2 regions of the Caballeronia sp. LjRoot31 genome follow, and region 1 is predicted to be linked to the other one. Evidence: riboswitches for the same ligand, from Rfam matches in the RefSeq annotation. Region 1 holds a riboswitch; the other holds the start of a gene.
The links. Region 1 has a riboswitch for cobalamin ahead of ACSQ8V_RS22805 (CbtB domain-containing protein). Riboswitches for the same ligand answer to the same signal wherever they lie in the genome.
Positions count from the first base shown of each region.

Region 2: another riboswitch for cobalamin. It lies ahead of ACSQ8V_RS09755 (TonB-dependent receptor domain-containing protein); the one in region 1 lies ahead of ACSQ8V_RS22805 (CbtB domain-containing protein).

Region 1 is NZ_CAXURX020000002.1:982,553-988,996, reverse strand. It holds gene cobA (uroporphyrinogen-III C-methyltransferase) at 1-617, shown strand, start outside; gene ACSQ8V_RS22830 (cobalamin biosynthesis protein) at 614-1,021, shown strand; gene cobO (cob(I)yrinic acid a,c-diamide adenosyltransferase) at 1,021-1,623, shown strand; gene ACSQ8V_RS22820 (cobyrinate a,c-diamide synthase) at 1,625-2,923, shown strand; gene ACSQ8V_RS22815 (DUF1289 domain-containing protein) at 2,920-3,168, shown strand; gene ACSQ8V_RS22810 (CbtA family protein) at 3,253-4,020, opposite strand; gene ACSQ8V_RS22805 (CbtB domain-containing protein) at 4,029-4,262, opposite strand; adenosylcobalamin (AdoCbl) riboswitch at 4,281-4,442, opposite strand; gene ACSQ8V_RS22800 (histidine phosphatase family protein) at 4,483-5,043, shown strand; gene ACSQ8V_RS22795 (hypothetical protein) at 5,108-5,443, opposite strand; gene lhpI (bifunctional Delta(1)-pyrroline-2-carboxylate/Delta(1)-piperideine-2-carboxylate reductase) at 5,532-6,444, opposite strand, start outside.
Region 2 is NZ_CAXURX020000001.1:2,202,937-2,209,380, reverse strand. It holds gene ACSQ8V_RS09770 (ABC transporter permease) at 1-79, shown strand, start outside; gene ACSQ8V_RS09765 (ABC transporter permease) at 76-948, shown strand; gene ACSQ8V_RS09760 (ABC transporter ATP-binding protein) at 948-2,003, shown strand; adenosylcobalamin (AdoCbl) riboswitch at 2,277-2,429, shown strand; gene ACSQ8V_RS09755 (TonB-dependent receptor domain-containing protein) at 2,822-4,753, shown strand; gene ACSQ8V_RS09750 (VWA domain-containing protein) at 4,777-6,444, opposite strand, start outside.

The DNA of each region.
Region 1 (6,444 bases):
TCATTCGTTACGTCGGCAAGCGCGGCGGACATCCGTCTACCCCGCAAGCGGCGATCATCGAAGACATGCTGGCCCATGTGCGCGCCGGCCACGTCGTCGCGCGGCTGAAAGGCGGCGATCCATTCGTCTTCGGGCGCGGTGGCGAAGAGGTCCAGGCGCTGCATGCGGCGGGCGTGCAAGTGGAGGTGGTCTGCGGCATCACGGCGGGCATTGCCGCGCCGGCCGCCGTCGGCATTCCGGTCACGCATCGCGATCACACCATGGGCGTCGTGTTTGTCACCGGCCACGGTGCCAGCCGCGAAGCGGGCGACCATGCAGCCGAGCCCGACTGGCGCGCGCTGGTCGCGACGAAAATGACGCTGGTCGTGTACATGGGCGTACGGCGGCTCACGGATATCACCCACGCATTGGTCGATGCAGGGCTCGATCCGGAGACACCGGCTGCCGCCATAGAACGCGCTACACGTCCCGATCAACGGCATCTGCGAGCGCCGCTCAGGCATCTGGCGGAAGCGGTGGAGCGCGCGGGAATCGGCGCACCGGCGATCGTCGTGATCGGCTCGGTCGCCGGGCTGGGGATTGCGAGCGCGCTGGATTACGTCGCGCAGCAATCATGAGCACATGGGTCATCGGCATAGGCTGCCGGCGCGGTGTAAGCGTCGAACAGATTCATGCCGCCGTGTTCGCGGCGCTGGGGACGCGGTCGCTGGCGAGCACTCGAGCGCTGGCATCGATTGATAGCAAGAAGGACGAAACCGCCCTGCTCGAATTCGCCGCTCGCCACGGTTTGCCGCTGCAATTTTTCTCGAAGCAACGCATCGCGCAGGTTGAAACCAGCGCGTCGGAACGGGTTCAGGCGCTGCTAGGCATCGACGGCGTCTGCGAACCCTGCGCGCTGCTCGCGTCGCGCAACGGGCGAATCATCGTGCCAAAAAGAGTGACCGATGGCGTGACCGTCGCGATTGCCGAAGACGACCTCGGACAAGAAATCAAACAACAAACTGACAACCAGAGAACATGATGAAAACGGACGAAGAATCGCATCTGCGCATGACCCAGCGACGTAAGGAAGGTCACGAGAAAAAGCAGGCCGCCGCCGCGCGCGAGAAGGGCCTCCTGATCGTCAATACGGGCACGGGCAAGGGTAAGACCACGGCGGCCTTCGGCATGGCCGTACGCGTGCTCGGACACGGCATGCGGCTCGGCGTGGTTCAGTTCATCAAGGGCGCGCTGCATACGTCCGAACGCGATTTCCTCGGCGCAATCGCGAACTGCGATTTCATCACCATGGGCGACGGCTACACGTGGGACACGCAGAATCGCGATGCCGATATCGCGACGGCTCGCCGAGGCTGGGACGCCGCGCGCAAGATGATTGAAAGCGGCGAGTATCAGATGGTCGTGCTCGACGAGCTGTGCACGGTGCTCAAATACGAGTACCTGCCACTCGACGAAGTGCTCGCGGTGCTCACCGCGCGGCCCGAGATGCTGCATGTGGTTGTGACGGGCCGCCATGCGCCCGAGGCGCTGATCGAAGCGGCCGATCTTGTGACGGAGATGCGTCCGATCAAGCATCCGTATCGCGAGCAAGGGGTGAAGGCGCAACGCGGCGTCGAGTTCTGACGTGCGCGCCTGCCCCGCTTTATTCATCAGCGCCCCCGCGTCGAACCAGGGCAAGACCACCGTCACCGCCGGTCTCGCGCGCTATCACGCACGGCTTGGCTTGCGGGTACGGGTCTTCAAGACCGGCCCCGACTTTCTCGATCCGATGATCCTGGAACGCGCGTCCGGCGCGCCGGTGTATTCGCTGCATTTGTGGATGGTCGGCGAAAGCGGCTGCCGCGCGCTGCTCGCGCAAGCAGCAGACGAAGCCGATTTGATCCTGATCGAAGGCGTGATGGGCCTCTTCGACGGCACGCCCAGCAGCGCCGATCTCGCGGCCACGTTCGGCGTCCCGGTGCTCGCCGTGATCGGCGCGCACGGCATGGCGCAGACCTTCGGCGCAATGGCGTTCGGGCTCGCGCGCTATCGCGCAGATCTGTCCTTTCACGGTGTGCTCGCCAATCGCGTGGCGTCGGCACGGCATGCGCAAATGTTGAGCGAAGCCATTCCTGAAGGCATTCGATACTGCGGGCATCTGTCGAGCATCGACGACATTGCGCTACCCGGGCGGCACCTGGGCCTCATGCAGGCAGCGGAGGTGGCCGACATCGATACGCGGCTGGATCGGGCAGCAGACGCCATCGGCGAAACAACGTTGCGCGAGCTGCCGCCCGCGGTCATGTTCAATCACGCCGCCCTTGAACAACCGCCCCGTTTGCTGAAAGGCATGCACATCGCCATTGCCCGCGATGCTGCGTTTTCGTTCATCTACCCTGCTAATCTCGATCTGCTGGAGGCGATGGGCGCAACGCTCGCGTTTTTCTCCCCCCTCGCCGATGAACCCGTTCCCACGCATGCCGATGCGCTCTATCTGCCGGGTGGATATCCGGAACTGCACGCGGCCCGGCTTGCAGCGAACCTTGCGAGCGCGGCCTCGATTCGAGCGCACGTTGAGGCGGGTAAAGCGGTGGTCGCGGAATGCGGCGGCATGCTGTATCTGCTCGACTCACTGACGGATATCGAAGGTTCTCAGCATGCCATGCTTGCCCTTCTGCCCGGCCACGCGAAGATGCAAAAACGCCTGGCCCGGCTCGCCATGCAGCGTGTTGAAAGCCGCCACGGCACCCATACCGGCCACACTTTCCACTACTCGTCGATGACGACCAGCATGTCGCCGTTGCTCACCGCGACGCACGCGACTACCGGCGTGGAAGGTGAGGCGATCTATCGACACGGCCCGATCACGGCTACCTACATGCACACTTACTGGCCGACGAATCCGGTGGCCGCCGCCGCCCTCTTTCGCGGCGAAATGCTATGACAACGCCTACGGAACTGCCGATGGAAATAGACGTACCGCTCGAACTCACGTTCACCATCGAGCGCGCCAGACAGCTTCAACCCGTCGGCTCGCCGTGCACGGACGTATGCCGGCTCGACAAGACCACAGGTCATTGCGAAGGCTGTTTCAGAAGCCGCGAAGAAATCAAGGTATGGAAAACGATGGCCGACAGCGACAAGCTCGCCCTGTTCGATACCCTGCTTGCACGCAAGAGCGCGCTATGAAAAAGAGGCGGCCCGCAAGCCGCCTCTCATTGGATCCGCACTAAAGCACTAAAGCATTAAAGCCCTAACGCACTAACGAAGCGCTCAGGCCGAAGCAATCCTCCGGGCCGGCGCCTGTTCCATTTCACGTTGCGCGAGCACGCCGAAGAGCAAACCGAGCGTGGTCCAGATCACCGCCTGAATACCGATTGCCGCCACGCGGAACTTCCACAGCAGCGCGGCTGAAAACAGTTTCGGCACTTCGTCGATCGGCGGCAGAGCAAGGTACGCCAGCGCCATCAGCACGATATACACCGCAACGGAGATCAGCACCGCGTTCCAGTTGCCGTGGCGCGCTTGCAGTCGACGCTGCAGTCGCACAGCAAACACCGCCACGATCAGCGAGATCGCGACCATGCCGAAAAACAGCGCGGTCCGTGCGCCGATAGTGTCAGGATTGCCCACGGAAGGCGGATTAGGCGGGTACTTGAGGAACGGCACGATCGCGACGGTCACGAAGCCGAACAAGCCGAGTAACGCCGACGTACCCCGTGCGCGCAAAGCGCCGAGCCGCCCATACGAAAAAGCGAACACGAGCGAGAACAGGCCGCCCAATGCTGTCCCGAACACGCAGACACCGGTCAGCAATCCCAGTCCCGCTTGTGTGCCGCGACTGACGAGTTCGACATCGTCGGCGGGATCGTGTGGATGCCCGGCCGCTGCGTCCGCTTGGTCGCGCAGCTTGTCCTGCTGCGACTCGAAAGCAATCGCGCGATCAACCGCAGGCTCACCAAAGGTTTTAGCAACGCAAAAGCCGAGCAGGCCCGCAACAAGTCCCGCGATCATGCCGCGTATCAAAAGATTTCGGATCATGGTCGGTCTCAGTGGCAGGGAAAGCCGAGCAGATGGCGACCGTCGTGGACAAACTCGTGGATATACATGCCCTGGAAGATCGAAGTCGCGCCCTGTTCGGCACCGACAAAATAAATCGCGATCAGCAAAAGCAGGCCGATAAAGACAGCCCAGGGCAACACTTCACGCACCGGAATGGGTATGGGTGCATCAAATGCGGGATTATTGCCGGACAAACCGGCGGCTACGGCAGGATGGTTCATGAACGACTCCAAGGGAATGCGCGTCCCGTAAGACAAAAGAAAGGCTGCAGCGGGGGTCTGACTTGCAGATGCGGAAAGAAGGCTGAAGCGTTACCAGTCCCATTCGACATCTGCTCACAGTGGCGCGACCGTGCCGGGTTTTCACCGGCTTCCTCGCGCTGCAAGCTTGTCATTCTAAAATGAGTGAGTGGAATGTAAAGCAATCTATTAATCGAGCGCCATGAAAACCGAAATTATCTTGCTGTGCCATGCGACCACGCACGCCATGAAAACTGGCTCGTTTCCGAGTACCGGCGACGCCATCGATGAGCTTGAGTTAGCCCGACTCCCGCACCTTGCTTCGATGTTTCAACCCGATCGCGTCGTCACCAGCCCGGCACACGCTGCCATGCAAACGGGCCGAGCGGTCGGAATTACGACGAGCGTTGACGCGTCATGGAGCGACCTGGATTACGGTCTTTGGCAAGGCCGTCCGATCCGTGAGATTCATGATGAAGACGCGGCCGGATTAGGCGCATGGCTTTCCGAACCGGGAAGCGCGGCGCATGGCGGCGAGAGCCTGGAAGCCCTTCAAACAAGGGTATGGGGCGCGCTGGAGAGCAATCGAGAGGCGGGAGTCACGTTGATCGTGACGCATGCAATCGTAGTCAAGACCGTGCTGGCGAGCGTGCTGGAAGCGCCGCTTACGGCAATCTATTGCATGGATCTGGAACCGCTTTCGGCAATCACGCTGACCCGCTCAGGCGAAGCATGGCGCCTTCGATGCAAGTCTTCCGTATGATAAAAACACGTCGTTCTTACCAGCGGCGTGAAAAACCGAAGTAACGCTGCAAGCGCACAAGCAATCAGCCCATCGCTCCGCGCGCCATGCGCTGAAGCGTCGAAGAATCGATCGCGCCCGCGCAGATTCTGATTGCTTCTTTCAACGTGCGGGGACGGCCCATTGCAAAATGCGCTTCAAGAATCGCGATGGCGCGAAGCCGTTCGTCATTGCCAAGCTTCTCGCCCGTCGCCAGTTCGAGCACCGAGATGAAGTACGTCGCCGGTGGCGTAGCGCGAGACGGCGCCGTTGGCGTGGCTGCGGGTATCGCGTCTGACCATGCCTGTTTTGCAATGGTTGCTACATCGGACTGGCCGCGCCAATCCGTTTCTCTCAGTTCAAATTCGTTTCGACTAGTCATCAATCAAGCCCTGAAATAATCCTCGGATCACCATGAGATAGTTAGCAAGGACTATTCCAGCTTGAATACGCGCGCGTGTCTCAGCTTGTCAACCTGCTCCGAGCATCGCCCGGACGACCCTGCACGCTGCCAGATCCCACGCCGCGCATCCAACGCTCTTGAACACGACTGGCCGCTTGATTGCTGAATCAGCCGCCTGAACGCTCAACGCACTGGCAAGCGGCCGTACCTCATCCCAGTCGATACCCGCCTGAATCAGATCCCCGGCCTCATGCCGCGCGCCCGCCGGATCGTCCACAAACACATCGCTCGCAAGCACCGTCGATGCCGCGATTTCAGCCGCATCAGGCGTGAATGCGCCCACTCCGATCAAGAGCCGGCCCTGGATGGGCGGCAGCGTATAGACCGGCGTCTTGCTGGTGGTCGTCGCGATAACGACGTCGATCGACGCAGGAATATCAGCGTCCTTTAGCGCACTCAATTTCGTCGATAACCCCGCATGCTCCGCACAAAACGCTTCGGCGCGTTCGGCCCGCGTGCCCTGCACGATGATCTGCGCGGCCGGATACAGCGCGCTCAGCGCCTCGACGTGATACACAGCCTGCTTGCCCGTGCCGATGATCAACACGGCCGAGGGCTCGCGCCCGAGCAGCGCCTGGATGCCGATCATGGTGACCGCGGCCGTGCGGCGGCCGGTTACCGTGGGACCGTCCAGCATGAAGAGCGGCACACCGGTCGCAGCATCGAAAGCCGTGACCTGGCCGTGAATGGTCGGCAACCCGAGCGCACCGTTCTTCGGACATACGTTGACGAGCTTGTGCATGGCGAGATCGGCGGCGGCAGCGGGCATCGAGAGCATCACGGCGCCGTCGCGAAGCGGCACCACCATGCGCTCGGGGCTCGTGATAAGGCCATCGGCATAGTCGAGCATGGTGAGCTTCAGGGTATCGACGAGGCGATCGAAGGGCAGCAAGCGCGCCGTTTGCGCGTCGTCGAAACGG
Region 2 (6,444 bases), on a different contig from region 1:
ATTGTCGTTCACGCTGCTGGCCCTCGTGCTGGCAATCCTGTTTGCCGGCATGCGGCTCTCGCGGAGGAAGGACAAATGAAGCAGGACAACACCATCGGGTCAATCGAGTTGGACACGCCGGCTGCCTCCAACGCGCCGCATACACCGCGTCGCAGGACGTGGACCGTGGGTGCATCGCTTGGGGCAATCGGCTACGGGTACGTCGTGGTCATGATTGGCTTTCTATATTTGCCGATTTTGGTCATGGCGTTGATGTCGGCTAACGCGTCGCCGCTTTATGAGTTGCCGTTTCATTTCACCACGCACTGGTATCAGGCGCTCGCCGAGGACGGCGTGCTGAAGGCGGCGGCGTTCCGGAGCATCGAGATCGCGCTGTGGACCACGTTGTTGTCCACCATTCTCGGCGTGATGGCGTCGCTGGCATTCTTTCGATACGACTTCGCGGGCAAGCGTTTCCTGCAAGCCATGCTGTTCCCGCCGATGGCGATCCCCTGGCTGATCACGGGCACCGCGATGCTGATTTTCTTCTTCGCGATCGGTATCGGGCGGGGCTTGCACGCCATCCTGCTCGGTCACGTGGCGCTCGCGTTGCCCTACGTGATCATCGTGGTCGGCGCGCGCTTGCGCACGTTCTCACCTGAACTGGAACTGGCCGCCCGTTCGCTTGGCGCGAGCGGCTGGCAGATCACGTGGCGCGTGACCTTGCCCGCGATTGCACCTGGCGTGGTGGCAGGGGCCTTGTTTGCATTCGCCGTGTCGTTCGATCAGTTCGTCGTCTCGTACTTCCTGTCCGACCCGGGCGAGACCACGCTGCCGGTCGAAATATACAGCGCGATCCGCAAGGGCTTTACGCCCGAGATCAACGCAATTTCAACCATCATCATTGTCGTGTCGATGGGCACGATGTTGATCGTGTCACGGCTGTATCGATTTGGTGGAGAGCAATAATGGCCGAAGTCAACGTAATCAAGGTATCGAAGCAGTACGGCGAATCACGCGCGCTGGACGACGTATCCATCCGTTTCGCGGAGGGCGGCCTCTATGGGCTGCTCGGACCGTCAGGCAGCGGCAAGACAACGCTCCTGCGCATGATTGCCGGCTTTGTGTTCCCGGACAGCGGGCAGATTCGCATCGACGATCAGCCGGTCGAACGCTTGCCCGTGGAGCGGCGGGAGATCGGCATGGTGTTCCAGAACTATGCGTTGTTCCCAAATATGAATGTGGCCGACAACGTCGCATTCGGGTTGTCCGTGAGGCATGTGGACAAGAGCGAGATCAAGCGCCGGGTGGGGGAGGTGCTGGATCTCGTGCAACTCGGCAGCCTGCACGCACGCGGGATCAATCAATTGTCGGGCGGGCAGCGCCAGCGCGTCGCACTGGCGCGCGCCATTGTGACGCGTCCTCGCGTGTTGCTGCTCGACGAACCGCTGAGCGCGCTGGACAAATCTTTGCGAGTGGACATGCAGGTCGAATTGCGCCGCATCCAGCGCGATGTCGCGATCACGACCGTATTCGTCACGCACGACCAGGAAGAAGCGCTTACGTTGAGTGATCGTGTAGGTATCCTGCGCGATGGACGATTGATCCAGGAAGGGACCGCACGCGAACTCTACGATCAACCGGCCAGCGAGTTCGCCGCCACTTTTCTCGGCGATGCCAACATTCTCAACGGTCGACTGGAGACCGGTGGCATGCGCATTAACGATGGCAGCTTGATTCGTTTCGGATCGCGCTCCGCTGTATCTGGTCAGATGAAGTGTGCGGTACGTCCCGAGAAAATCGCGCTCCAGCGTGCAACGGGCGCGGCCGCGCCGAGCGCGCATAACCGGCTGACGGCACAGGTTGCCCATCACGTCTTTGCCGGTGTGAATACAACCTATATGCTCGACTGGTGCGGCCAGCGGCTCAAGGTCCATGTGCAAAACTCCGGCGAGGACCTGATCCCGGTCGGCTCGCAAGTGACGTTGAGTTGGTCGCCCGACAGCACGATCCTGGTCCACTAAGGAGCTTTCAAGATCCGCATACCCTCTGGCGCGGGGCAGGGGATAGTAATTCCGTTCGTCCTGGGTCTAGTCCGGGAGATCAGGCACATGTCGGATCGGAGGTGGCGCGCTCAGAGTCCCACCCCCGACCGTCTCCAACGTGATTGCACTCAATACGCAAATATTCCGAAAGGTCGCTGGCGATAACCAGCAGGCATGAATCTCGTGCTGCCAGGGGCACCCGCACCGCCGGTTACTCAATAACCCCGACTTGATAGTGTCGATGGGGATTCGGAAGTAAAATGCGCGCATACGACTCGTGGAAGCTGGTGTAAATCCAGCACGGTCGCGCCACTGTGACCGGTTTCAGCACAAACCGGAAGTCAGACCTCGGCGTCGTATACCTCTTTTCTGACTTTGGGGCGCGCACTCCCCGGGAGACAAACATGACCGATGACCGATACTGCCCGCGATCCTGGCTTACAGCCAGAGCGGCATCCCCTCGATTGGCCCGCCTAGACCCACATAGACCCGCATAAGTGAATTCGGCTGCCCGCTTGGGGCGTGATCGATTGCGCAGGCGAGGTGGGCATCAGCGGTTCGCCAGGACCAGCACCCGAGACATGGGCGCATCTGCCGCGCGAGAGAACTCACCGCCACTTAAAAGTGCCTTGGCCGCTGCGCGTCATCGCGGGTTGATCTCGTCTATCGCGTGGACGGCAGGCCGGTGACGCCTCCAGGGAGGCCCGCGTTTCGTCATTGCCGCCATCCGAAATCGACATGCTGCGTTTGCGCTCGCAGCACGTCGTCCAATCTTCCAATAAAAAGGTTTTCCCCGTATGAAGTTCCGTCATTTCATCCTCACCTCTGCGTTGACGGTTTCGGCATGGCAGGTCGCGCAGGCCGCGGACGACTCGTCGTTTCCGCAGCCGGAGCAGCTTCCGGACGCAGCCACGCTGCCGAATATTCTCGTCACCGGCGACATGCAGCACCTGCCGCAATCGTTCGATCAACGCTATGCGTCGACGCAGGTCCTGACCCGCGCGGATCTCGACCGTTTGTCGCCGAGTGACCCGAGCATCACGCAAGCCCTCGCCACGTTGCCAGGCGTCACTATTTCACAAAACGGCGGCCCAGGATCTTCTGCTGCCGTCAGCATTCGTGGATCATCGGGAAGTCAGGTTGCGGTGTTCATAGATGGTATCCGCGTTGGTTCTGCGACTACGGGTCAAGCCGAGTGGGCCGACCTTCCGACCTCCGCCTTTGACCGTGTCGAAGTGATCTCAGGACCGGCGGCCGCTTCATTCGGTGCGGACGCGGTGGGCGGCGTCGTGCAACTCTTCACGAACCGCGCGGCCAATCAACCCAACCAGACTACGATTTCAACAGGCGGTGGTTCGAACAAAACGTTCGATACACAGATCCGCACTTCAGGCAGTATTTCGTCCACGGGTCCGCTCGCGGCACTGGCCGGACTGACCTATTCCTTGGGACTGCACGACTACAATACCGCGGGAATCGATGCGACCCAGCCCGGGGCTTACGGGCACGAGGATGGCCGCAACCCGTACCATGCTCAGGACGTGGATGCGCGTTTAGGCTATGCGCACGACAACTGGTCGATCTCCACATTCGCGCTCTATCACCGGTCCGATCTGTCCTACGACAATGCCGGCGGCGATAACCGGCAGCTTGATCATCAACTGACGACCGGCGTTGCGTTTCATCTGGACATCACGCCGTTCACGCAGTTTGACCAGTCTGTCGGCTACTCCACGGATCGACAGTTCCTCTATGCGAACAACCCGGCCATCCCGACCGATGAGATCGACTCGACGCGCTTAAGCACGTCGACCTCGCTGACCCATCAGGAGCGTGGTCAAACGCTCTTCAGTCTGCCACTGTCCGGTGAAACCAAGCTCGCCTACGACTTCACCCGCGAGCAAGCCTTCCTGCCGGTCGACATCCCCACGGGCGTGCCGACGCGCAACGATTCAGCCGTCTCGCTCCATCAATCAGTCACGCTCGGCGCGTTGACGGTGTTCCTGGCGGGACGCCACGAGATCATCCAGGGCCGGTCGATCAATACCGGCAATGTTGCTGTCGCTTATGCAATTACGCCGGTTTATACGGCACGCATTTCGTATGGCAACGCATTCCGCCTGCCGACTTTTAACGACCTGTACTACCCGGGTTACGCGAACCCTAATCTGCAGCCTGAGCGCAGCGATACGGTCGAGGCAGCGCTTGACGCGGCCTCTTCGTTCGGTACCTTCACGGCCGCTGTTTATGACACCCGCGTGCACGACCTCATCACTTACGACTCGGTGACCTTTCTGCCCGTGAATGTAGGCCGCGCGCACATTCAGGGCATCGACCTGTCGTACAAGGGCACGCTTGGTAAATCGACACCGGTCAGTCTCGCGGTCGGCATTTTGAATCCGCAGGATGTGACCGACCGGACGTGGCTCAACCGCCGTCCGCGTCAGACCGTCAGCCTGAACATCGATCACACATGGGACGAGTTTCACCTGCACGCGCTGAGCACGGGCATCTCCTTGCTTTACGGAGGATCGACCTACGACGACCAGTTCAACGCGACGTATCTGCCGTCGTACACAACCGTCGGGCTGCGTGCCGCGTACAAGGTCAATTCGCATCTCACCGTGTCCGCCAATCTGTCCAACCTCTTTAACCGGCAGTACGTCACCGCATACGGTTACAACACGTTGGGCCGGACGGCATTCGGCAAGCTCGCCTACACTTTCTAACCAAGAGAGCCGTTCAGCGGAAACTATTGCGTTAACCGAAGCACTCCCAAATTGCCGGCAATCTGTTGGAAGATGGCATTGAGTGTGGGGTTGTCCGGCGCGTGATAATAATTTCCCGGACTGGCGCAGCTTTGCATCGCCTGCTGCGAAACCGAGTTTGAGGCAGCACTGCCGAAGGTGATCGCGTACACGATCACGCCGCTCTGCTTGATCGCTGCGCAAACAGCCGACTGGAAGGTGTTGACGTCATCAGGCCAGCCTGCATTGTTGCCGCTCGACGGATCGGCAGGATTGTTTCCATGGAGTTCCGACGAGTCGGTCAGGCCATTGCTGAGGGTAGTGCCGTCTGCGCGCACTACGGTGGGGGCGGCGAGGCTCCGCGAGCCGACGCCTGACAGGCCGTTGAAATACAGGTCGTTGGGAATCGAGCCGGCCGCGCCGATCTGGTTCTCGCCATCGGTCAGGACAATCATGACGCGTTGCAGTCCTACGGTGGTCTCCGGTTTCGGAAAGCTTGAATCGGTCGAAATCCAGCCATTGCCGTTGGCGACGTTATTGGACCACGACGACGACAGCATGCGCCATCCCCACAGCAAGCCTTCCGGAATGATCGTTGAACCGCCCGCGGTCATGTTGCCAATCGCCTTGATCAGCGTCGGCTCGTCATTGGTGAGGAAGGTAACGGGTTGCGCAATGCAGTCACTATTTTGTGTCAGGGTCGACGTCCCATAACCGCTGCTGGACATCTGGTCATAATAGATTCCGAGGCCCGTGCCCTGTACATTCGATAAATAGCCGCTGCAGTAGTTGGGCTCGCCATTGCCATCCAGTGTGACAGGCACGCCGAGTACCGTCGAGGTGGTTGATCGGCCGCAAAACTGGTTGGTGTATGTGCGAATTTGCAGACCGGCAGCCGGTACGTTGTAGTAGTACGGCGTGAACTTCAGCGTGTCCGAAGGGGAATACGCATTCGGATACAGAAAGCCGTTCACGTCTCGCGGTTCGACCGCGCAACCACCCCATCCGGCAACTTTATTTTTTGCGCTCATTCCGACATTCGTCGTGTTGTAGGCGAACGATGGATTCATCCAGGTGCCCGCTGCGGGCAAAGCGCCACCAACATTGACCGTGCTCGCGAAGGGCACGAGACCGACGTAGTAGGTGGAGACCGATTGCGCATATAAATTTTGCACGAGAGTCGTCGTCGCCGCCTGGAGACCCGCCATCTTGCTCGGCCCGTTCCCTGACCCCGCTGCGGGATCGTTCATGGACCCGGTGTTATCCAGGACCATCACGAGTTCGAGCGTGCTTTGCGGGAGATACAGCGCGGTGTTGTTGGCAGTCAAGGGCGCCGTGGCCGGTAAAGTCGTGGTTCCGGAACCGGAACCGGAACCGGAACCCGAGCCATTGCCGGACGTCCCTGGCAAGACCACCGGGGCGATCAGTTTCAAGCTGCCTGTCGCCGACAATTGAATGGTCTCTCCCGAGGCCGGCGACCCGGTCACCGTGGCCACAAATCCGCTGTCTGGCATGGTGAGGGACATATAGCCGGCTGGCATGTTCGCGTTGTAGTAGGCGCGTGCGTCCTGCTGCCACTGTGCAACCGAGAGACTTGCGCCGTGCGCGAGGTCAATGCCAGCCGAAAGTGTCGCGACATCGAGCGCCGATTGCATGCGTGAGTGCGTCATGCC